Regions from separate parts of the Salinicola sp. genome, predicted to be linked through region 4. Evidence: predicted binding sites of a transcription regulator. Region 4 holds the regulator's gene; each other region holds the start of a gene.
The links. The regulator FliA, encoded in region 4, starts transcription of late flagellar genes. The targets are predictions, from matches to a motif close to CTAAAGTTNNNNNNNNNNCNGCCGATA.
Positions count from the first base shown of each region.

Region 1: a site for FliA is predicted at 1,798-1,824, ahead of flgM (flagellar biosynthesis anti-sigma factor FlgM). Genes of this name have one in related genera too.
Region 2: a site for FliA is predicted at 2,376-2,402, ahead of flgK (flagellar hook-associated protein FlgK). Genes of this name have one in related genera too.
Region 3: a site for FliA is predicted at 1,361-1,387, ahead of motA (flagellar motor stator protein MotA). Genes of this name have one in related genera too.

Region 1 is NZ_CEXLVS010000012.1:18,228-22,437, reverse strand. It holds gene flgC (flagellar basal body rod protein FlgC) at 1-348, opposite strand, end outside; gene flgB (flagellar basal body rod protein FlgB) at 353-772, opposite strand; gene flgA (flagellar basal body P-ring formation chaperone FlgA) at 982-1,755, shown strand; gene flgM (flagellar biosynthesis anti-sigma factor FlgM) at 1,871-2,146, shown strand; gene AC3AYF_RS02295 (flagella synthesis protein FlgN) at 2,184-2,636, shown strand; gene AC3AYF_RS02290 (histone-like nucleoid-structuring protein, MvaT/MvaU family) at 2,718-3,095, opposite strand; gene AC3AYF_RS02285 (GGDEF domain-containing protein) at 3,611-4,210, shown strand, end outside.
Region 2 is NZ_CEXLVS010000012.1:27,408-31,617, reverse strand. It holds gene flgL (flagellar hook-associated protein FlgL) at 1-440, opposite strand, end outside; gene flgK (flagellar hook-associated protein FlgK) at 686-2,314, opposite strand; gene flgJ (flagellar assembly peptidoglycan hydrolase FlgJ) at 2,461-3,543, opposite strand; gene AC3AYF_RS02345 (flagellar basal body P-ring protein FlgI) at 3,543-4,210, opposite strand, start outside.
Region 3 is NZ_CEXLVS010000250.1:509-4,718, reverse strand. It holds gene flhD (flagellar transcriptional regulator FlhD) at 315-647, shown strand; gene flhC (flagellar transcriptional regulator FlhC) at 651-1,241, shown strand; gene motA (flagellar motor stator protein MotA) at 1,430-2,317, shown strand; gene motB (flagellar motor protein MotB) at 2,314-3,231, shown strand; partial or broken gene AC3AYF_RS17290 (Hpt domain-containing protein) at 3,280-4,210, shown strand, end outside.
Region 4 is NZ_CEXLVS010000066.1:2,079-6,288, forward strand. It holds gene pqiB (intermembrane transport protein PqiB) at 1-1,136, shown strand, start outside; gene AC3AYF_RS07885 (PqiC family protein) at 1,133-1,759, shown strand; gene AC3AYF_RS07890 (RNA polymerase sigma factor FliA) at 1,904-2,602, opposite strand; gene AC3AYF_RS07895 (flagellar protein FlhE) at 2,733-3,158, opposite strand; gene flhA (flagellar biosynthesis protein FlhA) at 3,155-4,210, opposite strand, start outside.

The DNA.
Region 1 (4,210 bases), on a different contig from region 4:
GTTGGCTTGATAGGAACGGGAGGCGGCGATCATATCCACCATCTCGTTGACCGGGTCGACATTGGGCATCGTCACGTAGCCCTGTTCGTCCGCCAACGGGTGCCCCGGCCGATATTCCATACGCATCGGCGTGGTGTCGTCCTCGATCACGCCGTTGACGCGGACCCCGCCCGCACTGCCGCCCTGCTGACTCATGGCCTGGAACATCACCTGCCTGGCGTGATAAGGCTGCCCGTCAGGCCCGGCGACGCTGTCCGCATTGGCCAGGTTGCTGGCCGTCACGTTCATCCGCTGTGAATTGGCGGACAACGCCGAGCCGGAAATTTCGAATACGCTGAACATCGACATCGTGTTACTCCGATTGCATGGCTTTCTTCAGCCCCTGGATCTTGCGGCTGACGAAAGTGACATCCGCCTGATAACGCAGCGAATTGTCGGCAAAGGCCGAGCGCTCCCGGTCCATGTCGACCGTATTGCCGTCCAGGCTGGGCTGATCCGGCATCCGGTAGAGCAGATCCCGAACGCCTGCCCCGCCACCGGCCTGGCCGGGAATGTGCCGGGCGGAGGTCCGCGCCAGTGACAGCCCGCCGGATGACTCGCTGCGGCCCTGCTCCATCACCCGGTTCAATTCGGCGCGGAAATCGAAATCCCGCGCCTTGAAGTTGGGCGTATCGGCATTGGCGATGTTATTGGCCAGCACCTGCTGGCGCTCCGCGCGCAGATTGATGGCCTCCTGCTGGAAGCGCAGCGCGTTATCCAACTTGTCGAACATGCCGTGCACCTCGAGTGGCGTTCGCTGGAAAATTGACAGAGTGGAGAATAGCGGCGGGATGTTCGTGCCAAACGTGCAAACAGACCCGTAATTGCGCGCCATTTTTATCAATGCCTGACGGCGGGCCCGTTTAAAATCGCTTCCACTGTGGGGAATTCCGTCGATCGACGCGGGATACCGCGAGCCTGCTAGCCACCGAGGTCCATGTCATGCGAGCAGATCCACCCGAAACGTTTCAGCGCTGCCGGTCGAAGTTCCGCCCCGGCCTGCGACGCGTCGTCTGGACCGGTGCCATGACCCTGATGGCGCTGCTGTTCGCGCTGTCGCTGTTGCCGATACCTTCGATATCGCAGGCGGATACCGATGTTCCTCCGAACGATGCGGTGAGCGCGAGCGTGGAGCGATTCCTGCACCAGCAGACCGCCTCGCTCGGCGATCAGGTCAAGATCGAGCTTCAGCAAAGCGCGGCCGATCTCGGGGACTGCCCGACGCCCCAGCCTTTCCTGCCGCGACCGGGCGTGCCCCAGGGCCGGGTGACGGTAGGCGTGCACTGCGGTGGCCATGACAACCGAACCCGCTATCTGCAGGCGACGGTCTCCGCCGTGGTCCGCCATCTGGTGGCGCGTCGGCCGATCGACCCGGGACAGCGGCTCGATGCGGCGGCGCTGGATTGGCAGCAGACGGACATTTCCCGCCTCCGCCGTGGCTATCTGGACGATCCCGCCGAGGCGGCCGGCATGGTCGCCACCCGGCGCATACCGCCTGGTACCACGCTGACCGAGGCCATGCTGCGGAAGCCCTGGATGGTAAAACGTGGCGACACGGTGGTGCTGACCGCTGTCGGGCAGGGATTCCGTGTCAGTCGCAACGTCGAGGCGCTGGATAATGGTGGGCTGGGGAGTACGATCCGTCTCAAGACGGAGAACAACCAGATCCTTCAAGGGAGAGTGACGGGCCAGGATCGACTGCGGGTCGACTTCTAGCCCGGTCGGATAAATTTCTTAACAAAACTCTTCCTCGATCTCTTTCAGCTTCCGCCGGTTTTGCCGATAACGTAGGAAACCACGTCATCGTGCATCCAGCCATGAGGTAACGACCTTGAAAATCGACCAGACACAGCCGCTGACTCGCCCCACTCAGAACGACGCCGCCGAGCAGCGCAAGAGTGTTGAATCGTTGGAGAGCGCCAAGACGACGGCCGGCTCGACCACGACGTTGAGCCAGATTCCGACCACCGACGACAGCGGTGATATCGATACTGCCCGCGTCAACGACATCCGCCAGGCCATCTCCGAAGGCCGGCTCGAACTCGACACCGGCAAGATCGCCGACGGCCTGATCCAGAGCGTCCGCGACATGCTGGGCGAACGTTGATCACTCGACTTACCAGGTCCGGATCCAGGAATCTGACATGACGCCAGCCGAACTGCTCCGTGAGCAACAAGCCCTATTGCAAGCGTTCTCCGAAACGCTGGATGCCGAAGCCGTCTGTCTCGGCTCGGGTAACGCCGATGGCGAACGCCTCAGCGAACTGGCGGCGTCGAAGCAGCAGCAGTTGAGCGTGCTCGATCGGCTCGAGAATCAGCGCAGAGAGCACCAGCGGTCGCAGGGGTTTGGCGTCGGAAGCCAGGGCGCGGACCGATTCGCTGACGCCATCGACATGAATGAGGCCTGGCAGCGGATTCGTCAGCTGGCGGAACGGGTCCGTCGAACCAACCGTCTCAACGGCCACATCATCTCCTCGCGGCTCGAGCATAACCAGCAGGCGATCGATTTTCTGAACCACGCCATTGGCGGCAGCGTTTACGGGCCGAGCGGAGAATCCCGGCACGGCGGCTTCGGCGGCATCAGCTCCAAGGCCTGAGGGTACCAAAAAACAGAACCCCCGCCAGGATCACTGGCGAAGGGCTCTTTAGGCTAAGCGGGGGTGAAGAGTAAAAACCGCTCAGTCTTCCGTTCTGACAACCCAAGATTCGACGGTATCGCCGCCGTGCTCGTCTTTCCAGGCTTTCAACGTCTTGTGGTTGCCGCCACGCGTTTCGACGACTTCACCCGTCTTGGGGTTCTTGTAAATTTTCAGCTTGCGCTTGCGACGCCCACCGGTCGAACCCGTCTGCGCGGTCGAGGCCTGGGAGCCTTCGGCCGGGCTCAGCAGTTCGATGACGTCACGCGTCGTCTTGCCGTATTCCGCCATCAGGGCTTCGAGCTTCTCCTTGAACTCGAGTTCGGACTTCAGGCGCTGATCACCCTCCATTCGCTTCAGCTCTTCTTCAAGCTGCTTCAGGAGCTGTTCTTTCTTGACGTAATCGCTGAGTAGAGACATTCGTTGTTCCGTTGCGGATTGGTTTAAGCGAGGACATTATTGCCGATATCTAAAAACTTGCAAGGCTTGTCGAGATGATTTTTTTAACGGGAATCAATTACCGATATTTATTTAACTCATGGTTCATTTCCCCTTTTATCCGCGCGGCAGGCTTTGGAAAAGACCCGTGCAGCGTTTTATGGGGTGTGGCTTCAACAACCACTATCGAGGTAAACCCGATGTTATTCCAGCAGAAAGACATCGAATGGAATGCCTTGGCGCCGGATTGATACGGAAGGGAATATCCGGCGCCTTTGTCTCCAGGATTACCCGTCTGCAAAAATTCTGGTTAAGACCGAGCTAAATCAATGACATCTAATTGGTTACGGCCCTGCTGGCAGCGTTACAGTTTCTCTTATGACCGTCGATATTGAAGGTGCGGCCACGCACACTCCCGCCTCGATCCGGATGGAACCGATTCCCGCTCATCCGACGACGCAGCGCGGGCTTCAATAACCAGAACATCGGTTCAAGGCATGCCGAGAATAAAAAATCATCTGTCGACCCGGACGCTGGGAGTTCTGGCCGGGGTCTGGCTATGCAGCTCGCTGGCCATGTCAGCAGCGGCCTGGTTCACGGTCACCGCCGGAGGCACATGCGCGCTTGCCATGCTGATGGCCTGTCCCTTTGGCCTGTGCGGGCTGGCTGCCACGCTGTGGCTGGTCGACCGCTGGCTGCTGGTACCGCTCAGGCGCCTGGCCGACCACGCCCGTTTCGCGCATGATTTCAGCGATGCGCCGCGCGAGATGCCTTTCGATCTCTCCAGCCGCACCGATGCCGTGGGACTTCTGGCGCGACAACTGCAGCAGTTGATAGAGGAGTCGAGAAGCCATAACGCCGCACTGCTGGAACAGACGCTCAACGACCCTCTGACAGGACTCGGCAATCGTCGGATGCTGGAGAAGCGCCTGGACATGCTCGTCCCTCTCAGTCGCCGGCTGAGCTGCACGGTATCGGCGATGATGATCGATGTGGATCATTTCAAGCCCTTCAACGATAACTATGGTCATCCGGCAGGCGACAGCTGTCTCGTGGATATCGCCGGCGTGCTGAGAGACACTTTCCGCCGGGATACC
Region 2 (4,210 bases), on a different contig from region 4:
ACGAAGGGCTCGGCACCGTCCTGGTAACCGCCGAACAGATAGCTGCCGTTACCGTCGGTGGAGTTGGCCTGGCCGAGAAGCGCTTCGTAGACGCCGCGCAGCTCCGTCCCCATCGACTGGCGATCCGCGTCGCTCAGGGTACCGTTGCCGGCCTGGATCATGAGCTCCTTGGCACGGGTAAGCGAGTCGGAGACGCTGTTGAGGACGCTCTCCTCCTGGCTCAGCGAGTTGCGCGCCGTGATCCGGCTGTCGCTCTGCTGGGCGTTGGACGCCAGCGACTGCGACACGCCGACCGCGCGCGAGGCGGCCTGGGGGTCGTCGGAGGGACGCACCACGCGCTTGCCGGAGGCGATCTGTTCGCCCACCTGCATGAAGGCGCTCTGTTGGCGGTTCATCGAGCTGACACTGCGCTCGAACATCATCACGGTGCTGACACGCACGGCTCTCTCCTCGGAGGCGCCTCGACTCGGCGCACTCAATGATTATTCAATAACGACGCGAGCTATGCTTTGCCTCAAAAATGCCTGCGCTCACCCATACGGCGTTGAAAATCGGCTGGAACGCCAGCCCGGTCAAAATGCTCATTTACCCCGCGTAAATTCCGCTTTTTCGCCGTTTTTCGCCTTGTCTGGCTATCGCTCGTCGATTTTTCAGGCAGAGCTTAGGCTCCCGACTCATCTCGGGCTCAGGCGCGCAGCCCCAGGATCGTATCCAGGATGGTCGAGCCCGCCTCGATGATCTTGGCGTTCGCCGAGTAGTACTGCTGGTACTGCAGCAGGTTGGCGTACTCCTCGTCCAGGTTCACGCCGGAGTCGGCCTGCTGGTAGGCGAAGAGCTGGTCGCTCAACCCCGTTTGCGTGGTGAGATTGGCCTGGGTGATCGCGGCCCGATTACCGACATCGCTGACCAGCGAGGCGTAGCCGCCACTGAAGGTCTTGCTTCCCCCGACCAGCCTCTGGTTTTGCAGGTCCAGCAGCGCCAACGCATTTCGGTTATCGCCGCTGCCGCCGCTGTCGGCATCCGCGGCGGCGATCTTGTCGGTATCGCTCACCGCGACATCGAACGCCGCAGCGGCGTTACGCGTCGGCTGCAGCATGAAGACGTCGCCTTCTGCCGGCGTGCCGCTCGGCGTCAGGGTCACGCCGCCGACGGATAACGTGCCATCCGCCGCCGGCGATACCGAGCTGGTCTTGCCGCTGCCGAGATTCTCCACCGAGTAGCTGCCGTCAGCCTGGTAGGTGAGTCGATAATCGTCCGCCGTCAGCTCGCCGACATCGCCGTACTCGGCAGCCAGGGCTCCACTGCCCGCATTGGTGGCATCGCTGACGACGGTCGGGCTGCCGATGGCGAAGAACGCTTCGCCGGCATTGCCGTCTAGATCCACGCCGGCCTCGTGCTGGGCATTGAAGCTCTGCGCCAGCGTCACCGCCAACTGGCCGAGCTGGTTCTGCGTGCTATCGAGGGTTTCACTGCGGAAGCTCAGCAGCCCGCCCAGTTCGCCCCCCTTGATCACGGATTCCTTGAGCGGAGAGCGCGCTCCGGCGCCATCTTCGTACGCGATGGTGACGGAGGAAGGGTCTTCGCTGCTCTTCACCGCCACCAGATCGAAGGACTTGTTGCCGGCGACCAGCGGCATGCCGTTGGAGAGCGATACCTGATAAGTGGATCCGTCCTGCACCTGAACGTTGACGTCGACCAGATCGCCCAGGTCGCTGACCAGCTTGTCGCGCTGATCGAGCAGGGCGTTGGGCTCTTCGCCGCTGCGGGCGCGCGCCAGCGTCACCTGCTTGTTGAGATCGGCAATCTGGTCGCTGAGATTGTTGACCTGGGTGACCACGTCGCCGATCTGGCCGTTGATGCCTTCACGCATGTCGCTGAGATAGCCGTCATAGGCACGAAACTGCGCCGCCATGCTGCGGGACGTACCCAGCACGCCCTCCCGAGCCGCCGCATCCGCCGGCGAGCCGGTCAGATCCTCCACGCTGGAGAAGAACCCCTGCATCAGCGTCGTCAGGCCGGAGTCGCTGTCCGCCAGCAGATCGTCGATCTGGTTGACCTGACTCTGGTAGGTCTCCAGTGCCGCCTGCCGACTGTTGACCTGGTTGAGCTGGGAGCTGATATAGCCGTTGTACTGGCGCTGGATGCCGTCGACGCTGACGCCGGAGCCCGCTCCGCCGCCACTGGCGTTCTGGCCCAGTAGCGTCAGCTGTCGGCTGTAGCCATCGGTGTAGACGTTGCTGATGTTGTTGCTGGTGGTGGACAGCGCGTTCTGTGCCGCGCTCAACCCACTGAGACCAATCGAAAACAGGCTCATATCGCTATCCCGTGAAACGCCATCGAGAGTCCGGCGCGGATCCGTGCAAAGTTATGATTTCTATCGGCTGTATCCGCCACTTCTTGAATCCTGGCCGGGGTGATTTCGCAACGTTTTGTTACTGCGCACCGCCTCCCGAACAGCCACTAGAAAATCGCGGAGGGTAACGTATCCGGACCGAAGGGGTTGTCGTCATCGCTGGCGGCGGCCAGCAGCCCGCGGTCAGGGAGGGCGTCCAATCCGCCCAGCTGCGCCATGATCCCCTGGAGCTTCTCGGCATACCGCGGGTCCGTGGCGTAACCGCCCTGCTGCAACGCCCGTGCGGCCTGGTCGGGCGACGCCGCCGCCACCACGCCCCGATAACGGGGGTTGTCACCGATCAAGCTGGCGTAATCGGCGAATGCCTCCGTATAGGAGTCGTAGACGCGGAAACGGTCGGCCATCTTGATCGGCCGGCCATTCACGTATTCGGTGGTGGTGATTTCCGTGGTGGCGCCCTGCCATGACCGCCCGGCCTTGATACCGAACAGATTGTGGCTGTTGCCGCCGTTGGCGGTGGGAATTTCCCGCTGCCCCCAGCCTGTCTCGAGCGCCGCCTGGGCAAGGATCAGTTCGGCGGGCACTCCCGACGCCTGCTCGGCGCGCCGGGCGGGACCCGCCAACTGCTCGAGGAAGGCACGAACGTGGGCCGGACGATCGTCGCCATCGGCGCGTGCCGACGAAGGTGCGACGTCGACATCGTTGTCCGTCGCGCCGTTGCCGGGCGTTCCAGAGATCGCCATGTCATGCCGGGATGCGTCCGACGCGAATCCGGGAGTGCGCAGGCCACCGTGCAGCAGTCGCGGCGTCCCACGCGGGATGCCGGCAATCAAGGCCGAGGCGTCCTCCTTGCCGCTGGCCGCCGGCAGCGCCGTCGTCCCGGGCAAGCCGCTTCCCTCCAGCTGCTGCACGAGCTGATCGGCCAGCCCCAGCCCCTTCCCCGCCAACTGCTGGGCCCACTGCTGGTCCTGCATCGAGCGCATCATGTCCATCTGATGGCTCTGCAGCAGACCGGACTGGGGGCTGGCATCGCGCATGCTCTTGAGCATCATTTGCAGAAAGACCGCCTCGAACTGGCGCGACGCTTCCTTGAGGCTGCCCTGCGGCGAGTTCGCCGCGCTGTACTTGAGTCGCTGGACGCTCTGGACGTCGAGCGCGAACTGGCCGGAGAGATCGTTGCCCATCGTCATCAGATGATATCCAGTTCGGCGTTGAGCGAGCCCGCGGACTTCAATGCCTGCAGGATCGACATCAGGTCCTGGGGCGAAGCCCCCAGCGCGTTCAGCGCATTGACGACATCCATCAGGTCGGCGCTGGTCTGGACCACCTGCAGCGCGCCGCCCTCCTGCTGCACGCTGATATCGGCATTGGGTACCACGACCGTGTCGCCGCCGGCCAGGGCGTTGGGCTGGCTGACCTGCGGATTGGAGTCGATGACGATCGACAGGTTGCCGTGAGCCACCGCCGCGCGGTTCAAGGTGACGGTATCCGACAGCACCACGGAACCGGTGCGGGCGTTGACGATCACCTTGGCCGGGCCGCGCTCGGTGGTGACGTCGACGCCCTGCACCCGGGCCAGGAAGGTGACGCGATCGTTGCTGTTGGCCGGCAGCTTGAGCTGCACCGTCCGCCCATCGAGCGCGGCCGCCACCGGCGCACCGAACTCCTGGTTGATGGCCGCAACCATGCGGCGTGCGTTCTCGAAATCGGACCGTTTGAGGAACAGGTCCAGCGTCCCGCTGGCGTCGCCCAGGCGCACCGGCACCTCCTGCTCGACCAGTCCGCCCCCGGGAATTCGTCCCGCCGCCAGGTGGTTGACGGAGACGCTGCTGCCGGCCGCCTGGGCACCGGCACCGC
Region 3 (4,210 bases), on a different contig from region 4:
TTATTCGTTGTCCTTATGTTCAACGATATGCCCTTTTGAGGTTACACCGGACTGCGTTCCAGATAAATTTCGCGCCCCGCCACCGAGCCCAGGCCGTCAGATATTGATAACTAGATCAATTATTTAAAAGCGTCTCCCCGCCGCGACACGTAGACGGAGTGTTACTCATCTATATATTTGGTAACAAAACTTGCCTTTTTTCATCAAAAAGTCGCAAACTAGGTCCATCATAAAGAGCTGATGTAGAACACCAGCAGGCAGTTGGAGCATCTGATCAACAGATGCCGATAAAACCATACGCAGGGAACCTAGCAATGCACTCCAATAGTCTTCTCGACGACATTCAGGACCTTAACCTCTCCTACCTCCTCCTGGTTCAGCGTCTGCTGAACGAGGATCGGGAGTCGGCGATGTTTCGGCTCGATCTCAATGCCGACATGGCCGACACCATCGCGCGCTTGTCGATCAAGCAGTTGACGCAGCTGTCTCGCACCAACCAATTGCTGTGCAATTTGCGTTTCACCGACGCCAGCAAGTTGAATCTGCTGATACACAATCCGAGGGCTCAGGGGCTCGAGCAGACCCACGCCTCCCTGCTGATGGCCGGCGCGGGTCGCGCTCGGCCTGCCGTGCAGCAGGGGAGCTGAGTCATGGCGGATAAAAGTCTCGTCGCGGAAATGCTTCAGGTGCAACTGGCAATCGAGCTGATCGAGCTGGGTGCGCGTCTGCAGGTGCTGGAAACGGAAACGGACCTGAGCCGAGGCCGGCTGATCAAGCTCTACAAGGAGGTCAAGGGGATGTCGCCGCCGAAAGGCATGCTGCCTTTTTCGGCCGACTGGTTCATCACCTGGCTTCCGAACATTCATTCCTCGCTTTTCTACAATATCTATCGTCGTCTCAATGACGAATTGGGTTGCGGGCGGATGACCGCCTTCGTCAAGGCTTACCGTCTCTACCTCGAGCAAGTGGCTCTGGACGGGGTGGAAGCGACGCTGGGGCTGACGCGTGCCTGGACGCTGGTCCGGTTTTTCGAAAGCGATCTCCTGCAGCTTTCCCGGTGTAAAGGTTGCCAGGGCGATTTCGTGGCACACGCCCACAGTCCCGCCCACGATTACGTCTGTGGCATCTGCCAGCCGCCGTCTCGCGCGGGGAAGACGCGCAAGGCCAAGCGGGTGACCAAGCCGTTGGAGCACACCTTCGCTCCCGTCGATATGCCGTTGGCGAAACACCTGGCCGTCTAGCTGCAACGCCTTCACGAAGCGGGCCCCATGGGGCCCGCTTTTTCATGCCTGGTGTAAAGTGACCGCGAACCATTCGCTGTGCGCTGTCGACGAATTACGCTTTTCTGATATTTCTACCCTCAAGCCCATCGGGTCCGCTGCCGATACAGTCATCAGGTTCGCCATGTACTGTATACGGGAGTATTTCCGTGCTGATCTTATTCGGCTACATCATCGTTTTGGGTAGCGTGTTCGGTGGCTACGTCGCGATCGGCGGGCACCTCGGCGCTCTCGTCCAGCCCGCCGAGTTCGTCATGATCATTGGGGCCGCACTCGGCGCCTTCGTGTGCGCCAACAACGGCAAGGCGATCAAGGCGACTCTGCGCTCGTTCTCGAAGCTCAAGCGCACCAAGCGTTACAACAAGATGATGTACATGGAGCTGATGGCGCTCCAGTACCGACTCCTGACCAAGGCGCGCCGGGACGGCATGCTGGCGATCGAGCGCGATATCGACTCGCCGCAGGATAGCGCCATCTTCGCGGACTACCCGAAAATCCTCTCGGATCCGATGATCATGGCGTTCCTGACCGATTACCTGCGTCTGATGGTGAGCGGCAACATGGACCCATTCGAGATCGATGCGTTGATGGAGCACGAGATCGAGACGTTCCAGCATGAAGCGGAAATGCCCGCGCACTCGCTATCGGCCGTCGGCGACGGGCTTCCGGCCTTCGGGATCGTGGCGGCCGTCATGGGGGTCGTCCACGCCCTGGGATCGGCGGACCAGGGGGCCGGGGTAATGGGGCAGATGATCGCGCAGGCGCTGGTCGGAACCTTCGCCGGTATCCTGCTGGCATACGGCTTCGTCACCCCCGTGGCGCACCACATCAACCTCCAGGTCGGCGAAGCGACCAAGATGTTGCAGTGTATCCGCGTCACGCTGATGGCAAGCCTCAATGGCCTGGCACCGCAGCTGGCCGTGGAATTCGGCCGGAAGGCGCTGTTCACCGCGGTCAGACCTTCCTTCAGTGAGCTCGAGGAGCACGTTCGCTCCAGCGGTCAGACACTGCGCAGTACGGGGACGGATGGCTCATGAGCGGTAGCGGTGAGCGGCGCCCGCTGGTCATCAAGCGCAAGCGGGTCCAGGCGGCAGCGCACCACGGTGGATCCTGGAAGATTGCCTATGCCGATTTCATGACGGCGTTGATGGCCCTGTTCCTGGTGCTCTGGATTCTCTCCACGGCCAGCCCGAGCCAGCTTGAGCACATTGCCGAGTACTTCCGCACGCCTCTCGCCGTGGCACTGACTGGTGGCGACAAGACCACGGCCAGTACCAGCGCCATCCCCGGCGGCGGTGACAACCCGACCAAGACTGACGGTGAAGTGCGGCGGATGAACGTGCGTGAACAGACGCGCTCGAGCGACGAGCAGCGCAATCTCCGCTATCTGCGCGATCGTCTCCAGAGCGTGATCCAGAGCGATCCGCAGCTCAAGGAGCTGCGGTCACAATTGCGCATGGACTTCTCGCCAGAGGGGCTGCGGGTCCAGATCGTGGATAGCGACAAACGACCGATGTTCGAGCTTGGCAGCGACCGGCTGGAACCCTACATGCAGAAGATTCTGCGCCGTATCGCGCCAGTGCTCAACGAGATGCCCAACCCTATCAGCATCAGTGGTCACACCGACGATCTTCCCTATGCCGGTGGCGAAAAGGGGTACAGCAACTGGGAACTCTCCGCCGATCGCGCCAATGCCTCCAGAAGAGAGCTGATCGCGGCAGGTCTCTCTCCCGACAAGCTGCTGAGGGTCGCAGGCATGGGATCTCGCATCACGTTGCCCAACACGCTTCCCAGCGACGACGTCAATCGCCGTATCAGCATAGTGGTACTGGACAATCGCGCGGCCCAGGCCATCGAGCAGCAGGAGCGAGCGCCTTTTCCTGAGGAGGCTCCGGCGCCGGTCGCCAGCGGCACCGTAGCGGTGGTGGGAGGCCAGGGTTCATCGACTTGATGCAGACGCGTTCACGCCCTCTATGTAGGGCTTCTATGGCAGGTGCTCATGGACATTTCTGATTTTTACGACACGTTCTTTGAAGAAGCCGAAGAGCTGCTGGCGGATATGGAACGCCTGCTGCTGGATCTCGATGTCGACGATCCGGACGGCGAAGATCTCAACGCGATCTTCCGCGCCGCCCACTCCATCAAGGGGGGGGCGGGTACCTTCGGCTTCACCGTCCTGCAGGAGACGACCCACCTGCTGGAGAATCTGCTGGATCATACCCGGCGTGGCGAACTCAAACTGCGGCGCGATATCGTCGACACGTTTCTGGAAACCAAAGATATGTTGCATGACCAACTGGATGCCTATCGCAATGGTGGCGAGCCCGATGCGGAGGCGTTCGAGCGCATCTCCCGCGTATTGCAGCAGATGGCGCTCGATGAGTTGGGGCAGGGCGAGGCGGTAAAGACGGCGACCAAACCGGAGCCGGCACCTGCGGCAACTGCGCCGGAGACCGGCGATTCGGCCCAGGCCGGGGCCGGGGCCGGGGCCGAGCGTAACGAGGAGGGGGCGTCCGCCCCGCGGCGGTTGGCGATCACGCTGACCGGCGTCAGCGACAAGGATCGGGAACTGCTGGTCGAGGAACTCCAGCACTTCGGGACGATCAGTTCGCAGTCCGGTGATGTCGCCCGGTATCGGGTTCTGCTCGATAGCAGCGAATCCCAGGACGATATCGAGGCCGTTCTCTGTTTCATCATCGAGCCGGAGCAGTTGTCGATCGAGGTGGAGGCCACGGCGGCGGGCGACGGCTCCGTTGCGCCACCCGCGGTGCCGACGGCTCCCGCGGCGACTGCGGTGGAAGAGAAGGCTTCCCCGGCGGTCGAAGCCTCCCCCGAGGTGGACAAGGATGGACCGAAGAGTGGCGCCGCGTCGTCGCGCTCATCCGGCAAGTCCAGCGGCAAAAATGCCAAGGGTAGCGAGTCCAGCACCA
Region 4 (4,210 bases):
GCGACCCGATCACTTACCAGGGCTATACCGTCGGTCGCGTGGAGAGTACCGATTTCGATCCCGAGAAACGGGAGATGCGCCACCGGATCTTCATCCAGGCCCCCTATGACAGCCTGGTGACCGATACCACGCGTTTCTGGAGCTCTTCCGGCATCGACGTGCAGCTGGATTCGGAGGGGGTCAACGTCAACCTCGACTCTTTCGAGACGCTGATCAGCGGGGGCGTGACCTTCGGCGTGCCCGAGGATATCGCCCGCGGCAATGCGGCCAAGCAGGACGCGACCTTCACCCTCTACAACAACGAGGAGAGCGCCCGCGAAGGCACCTATGACCAGTACATCGAGTATGTCCTGCTGGTCGACGACACCGTTCGTGGACTCAGCCGGGGCGCACCGGTGGAGTATCGCGGCGTTCGCGTGGGCACGGTGGTCAGCGTCCCCTGGCACTTCACCGCCCCGCAGCCCGACACCCTGACCCAGTTCGCGATACCGGTACTGATTCGTATCGAACCGCAGCGGCTGGAGAGCAGCGAGAACATCAACGAGGATATCGACGATCAGGAAGTGCGGGATCGTTTCGTGACCATGTTCAAGGAGTATGGCCTGCGGGCGACGCTCAAGGCAGGCAACCTGCTGACCGGCGCCCTGTTCGTCGACCTCAACTTCAGCCAGGACGCCGAGCCCTACAAATCGATGGAGTTCGACGGCAAGCCGGTGTTCCCGACCGTATCGGGTGGGTTCGCGCAGATCGAACAGAAGATCTCGAACCTGCTCGACAAGCTCAACGGTCTGCAGGTCGAGCCGATTCTCGACAGCCTGGACCAGACGATGCAGACCTCCCAGCAGACCCTGGAAGAGGTGCGCCAGATCGCCGAGTCGGTCAACGCCATCGTCTCCGATCCGGCGACGCAGCAGCTACCGGGGAGCCTCAACGATACGCTCCAGGAGTTGCAGAACACGCTGAACGGCTTCTCTTCCGGCTCTTCCGGATATCGCCAGCTCAATGACACGCTCAAGCAGCTGGAAATCCTGATGCGCGATCTGCAGCCGGTCGCCAAGACCCTTCGCGAGCAGCCCAATGCGCTGATCTTCGATCGTGAAGTCCAAACCGACCCCGTGCCGAGGGCTCCCCAATGATGGCTTCATTCATGCTCCGCTGGCGCCTGTTCGGCGCCACGACCCTGTTGACGATCGCGACCGCGACGATGGCGGGTTGCGCCGCGCAATCCACCCCGGCCAGCCGCTTCACCCTGCCGGAGGTCGAGAGTCCGCCGTCATCGGCAGTGTCGGTCTCTTCGCGGCAACTGGCCGTCAGCCCGGTCGAGGTGGCCAGTTATCTCGATCAGGAGGGTATCGTGATGCAGACCAGCGATATCGAGCTCAACGCCGCCAATCAGAACCTGTGGGCGGAAGAGCTGGGGCACCAGCTGACACGCCAGTTGCGCCAGTCGCTCTCCGCGGAGCTGCCGGGCACGACGGTGGTCAGCGCGGCGCAGGGAGGGGCTGGCGCGCAGCGGCTATCGCTGAGCGTCGACCAGTTTCAGGGGCGCTACGACGGACGCGCCCTGGCCTCCGGGGAGTGGCAGCTCCATGACGGTAACCGGCTGGTGATGCAACGACATTTCGAGGTGACGCGCCCTCTGGACGACGACGGCTACCCGGCGCTGGTGCGTGCGCTGGGTGCGGTATGGAAGGATGTGGCGCGGCAGGTGGCGGCCGGCGTCCGCGAGACGCCCGCCCAGACGCCGACCGCCAACTGAAGAGGGCCAGCTAGAGGGACCCGTCCGGACACTGGTTGCGCCGGCCTGGGGACGGTCGCTATGGCCGTCCCCGGGCCGACGACAGAGCTGGCAGCACGATGGAGTAAGCGACGCGCCACCGTCCGGTGACGCCACCGAACGCGGTCAGGGATTGAGCCGGCTTCTCAGGCGCGATACCGCCTGACTGTGCAGCTGGCAGACCCGGGACTCGCTGACGCCGAGCACGGCGCCGATCTCCTTCAGGTTGAGCTCCTCCTGATAGTAGAGCCCCAGCAGCAGCTTCTCGCGCTCCGGCAGTGCATCGATCGCCGCCATGACGTTGGCCCGGTTATCCGCGTCGAGCAGCGCCTCGAGCGGCGATGGCGGACCACCCTCGGAAACCGCCGTCACGCCGTTTTCGCTATCGCTCTCGTCGTACGCCAGCAGAAAGCCGTTGTTGGCGTCCGTCAGCAGCTGATGGTACTCGTCGCGGGATATCCCCATCTCGTGGGCGATCTCGCGCTCCTCGGGGGCACGGCCGAGTTGCTGCTCCAGCCTGCGCACCGCCTGATCCAGGGCCCGGGCGCTGCGACGCACGCTCCGCGGCATCCAGTCACGACTGCGCAGTTCATCGATCATCGCGCCGCGGATTCGCTGATTGGCGTAGGTCGAAAAGCTGGCGCCGTGGGAATCGTCGTAACGGCCCATGGCGTCCAGCAGGCCCAGCATCCCCGCCTGGATGAGGTCGTCGAGCTCCACGCTGGCGGGCAGGCGCACTTGAAGGGAGAGCGCGTGGCGTCTCACCATCGGCAAGTACTGCTCAATCAATGCGTGCTGATCGATTTTGCCTTGTGCGGTATACATCGAATGGCCTCGTGCAAAAACCCACGGTCACCGGAACGCATGACCCAATCACATCATTATGCCGCGCCCTCGGCGAGCCAAGACGGCAAACTGCCCGTCATCCGGAGGCTATTTCGGTTGTTTGTCGGCACTACTGACGATAGTCGATGATCAGTTGACCGCCGGAGATCGTCACCCTGTCGGCGCCATGGCCCGTGGCCGGCCACTGGAAGCGCAGCCGCAACGGCTCGGCGGCAGATCGTCCCGAAAAGCGTAGCGTCTCCCCCCGGCGCCGGGCGAGCGGCAGACAGAAATCGTCCTGGCATAGCCAGGCCTTCAGCGTCGGCGCGGGCACGTCGGTGCGAAAGGTCCAGCGGATGCGAACGATCTCCGCCCCCGCGATGGATGCCGGCGGCTGGATCGCGATGCCGGCGAGAGGACGCTCCGACCTCACCACGGCCTGGCCCGGCAGCGGGGCGACCCAGGTTCCCTGGGCCGCCCAGGCCAACGCCACCGGCCATGCGACGATCGTGGTCAGCACGATTCGCCATGATGAGAGCGAGCACCCCGGGCTCATGGCGGTGCGCCAATGGTCGTGGTGACCCGCAGGTTACGGTCATCCGGGATTTCCGCTTGCGAGAGCACCACCAGCGACTTGATCTGGCGGCGCAGGAAGCGTGACAGCAGAGCGCGCAATCCATGCTGCACGACCAGCACGGTCGGTTCGTCGCGGCTCTGCTGCCGCTCCACCGCGGCGGCCGTCTGCTGCATCAGGGTATCGGCCAGCCCCGGCTCCAAGGCGCCGCCATTGTTGAGCGCCTGGGTCAGCACCTGTTCCAGCCTGGGCTCGAGACTCATGACATGCATCGAATCGCGACCCGGGAACCACTGCTGGGTGATCGCCCGTCCCAGCGCGACGCGCACCAGGGCGGTCAGTTCGTTGGCATCCGACTGCTGGGGGGCATATTCCGCCAGCACGTCGAGAATCGTGTGCATGTCCCGAATCGGCACGTCCTCGGCCAGCAGGTTCTGCAGAATGCGCTGGAGCGACGTCAGCGGCAGCAGCTTGGGCACCACGTCTTCCACCAGCGATTTCTGGTGTTCGGCGACCTTGTCCAGCAGTTGCTGTACCTCGGCCCGGCCAAGCATGTCACCGGCGTTCTCGTGCAACAGATGATTGAGATGAGTCGCGATCACCGTGCTGGCGTCCACGACGGTATAGCCGTAGATCTGGGCTCGTTCCCGCTGCGCCGTCTCGATCCAGTAGGCCGTCAGCCCGAACGCCGGATCCTGGGTACGACTGCCCTCGATGGCACCGGACACCTGGCCGGGATCGATGGCCAGCCACTTGCCGGGAAACGCCTCCGCCCGTCCGACTTCCACCCCCTTGAGGGTGATCACGTAGGCATTGGGGTTGAGCTCCAGGTTGTCGCGGATGTGCACCACCGACGGCAGGAACCCGACGTCCTGCGCGAATTTCTTGCGCACGCTCTTTATTCGCCCCAACAGCTCCCCCTTCTGGCGCTGGTCCACCAGCGGAATCAGGCGATGCCCCACCTCCAGCCCCAGGGTGTCGACCAGTTGCACGTCGTCCCAGCTCGCCTCGGGGGTCTCCTGCACCGCCGGCGG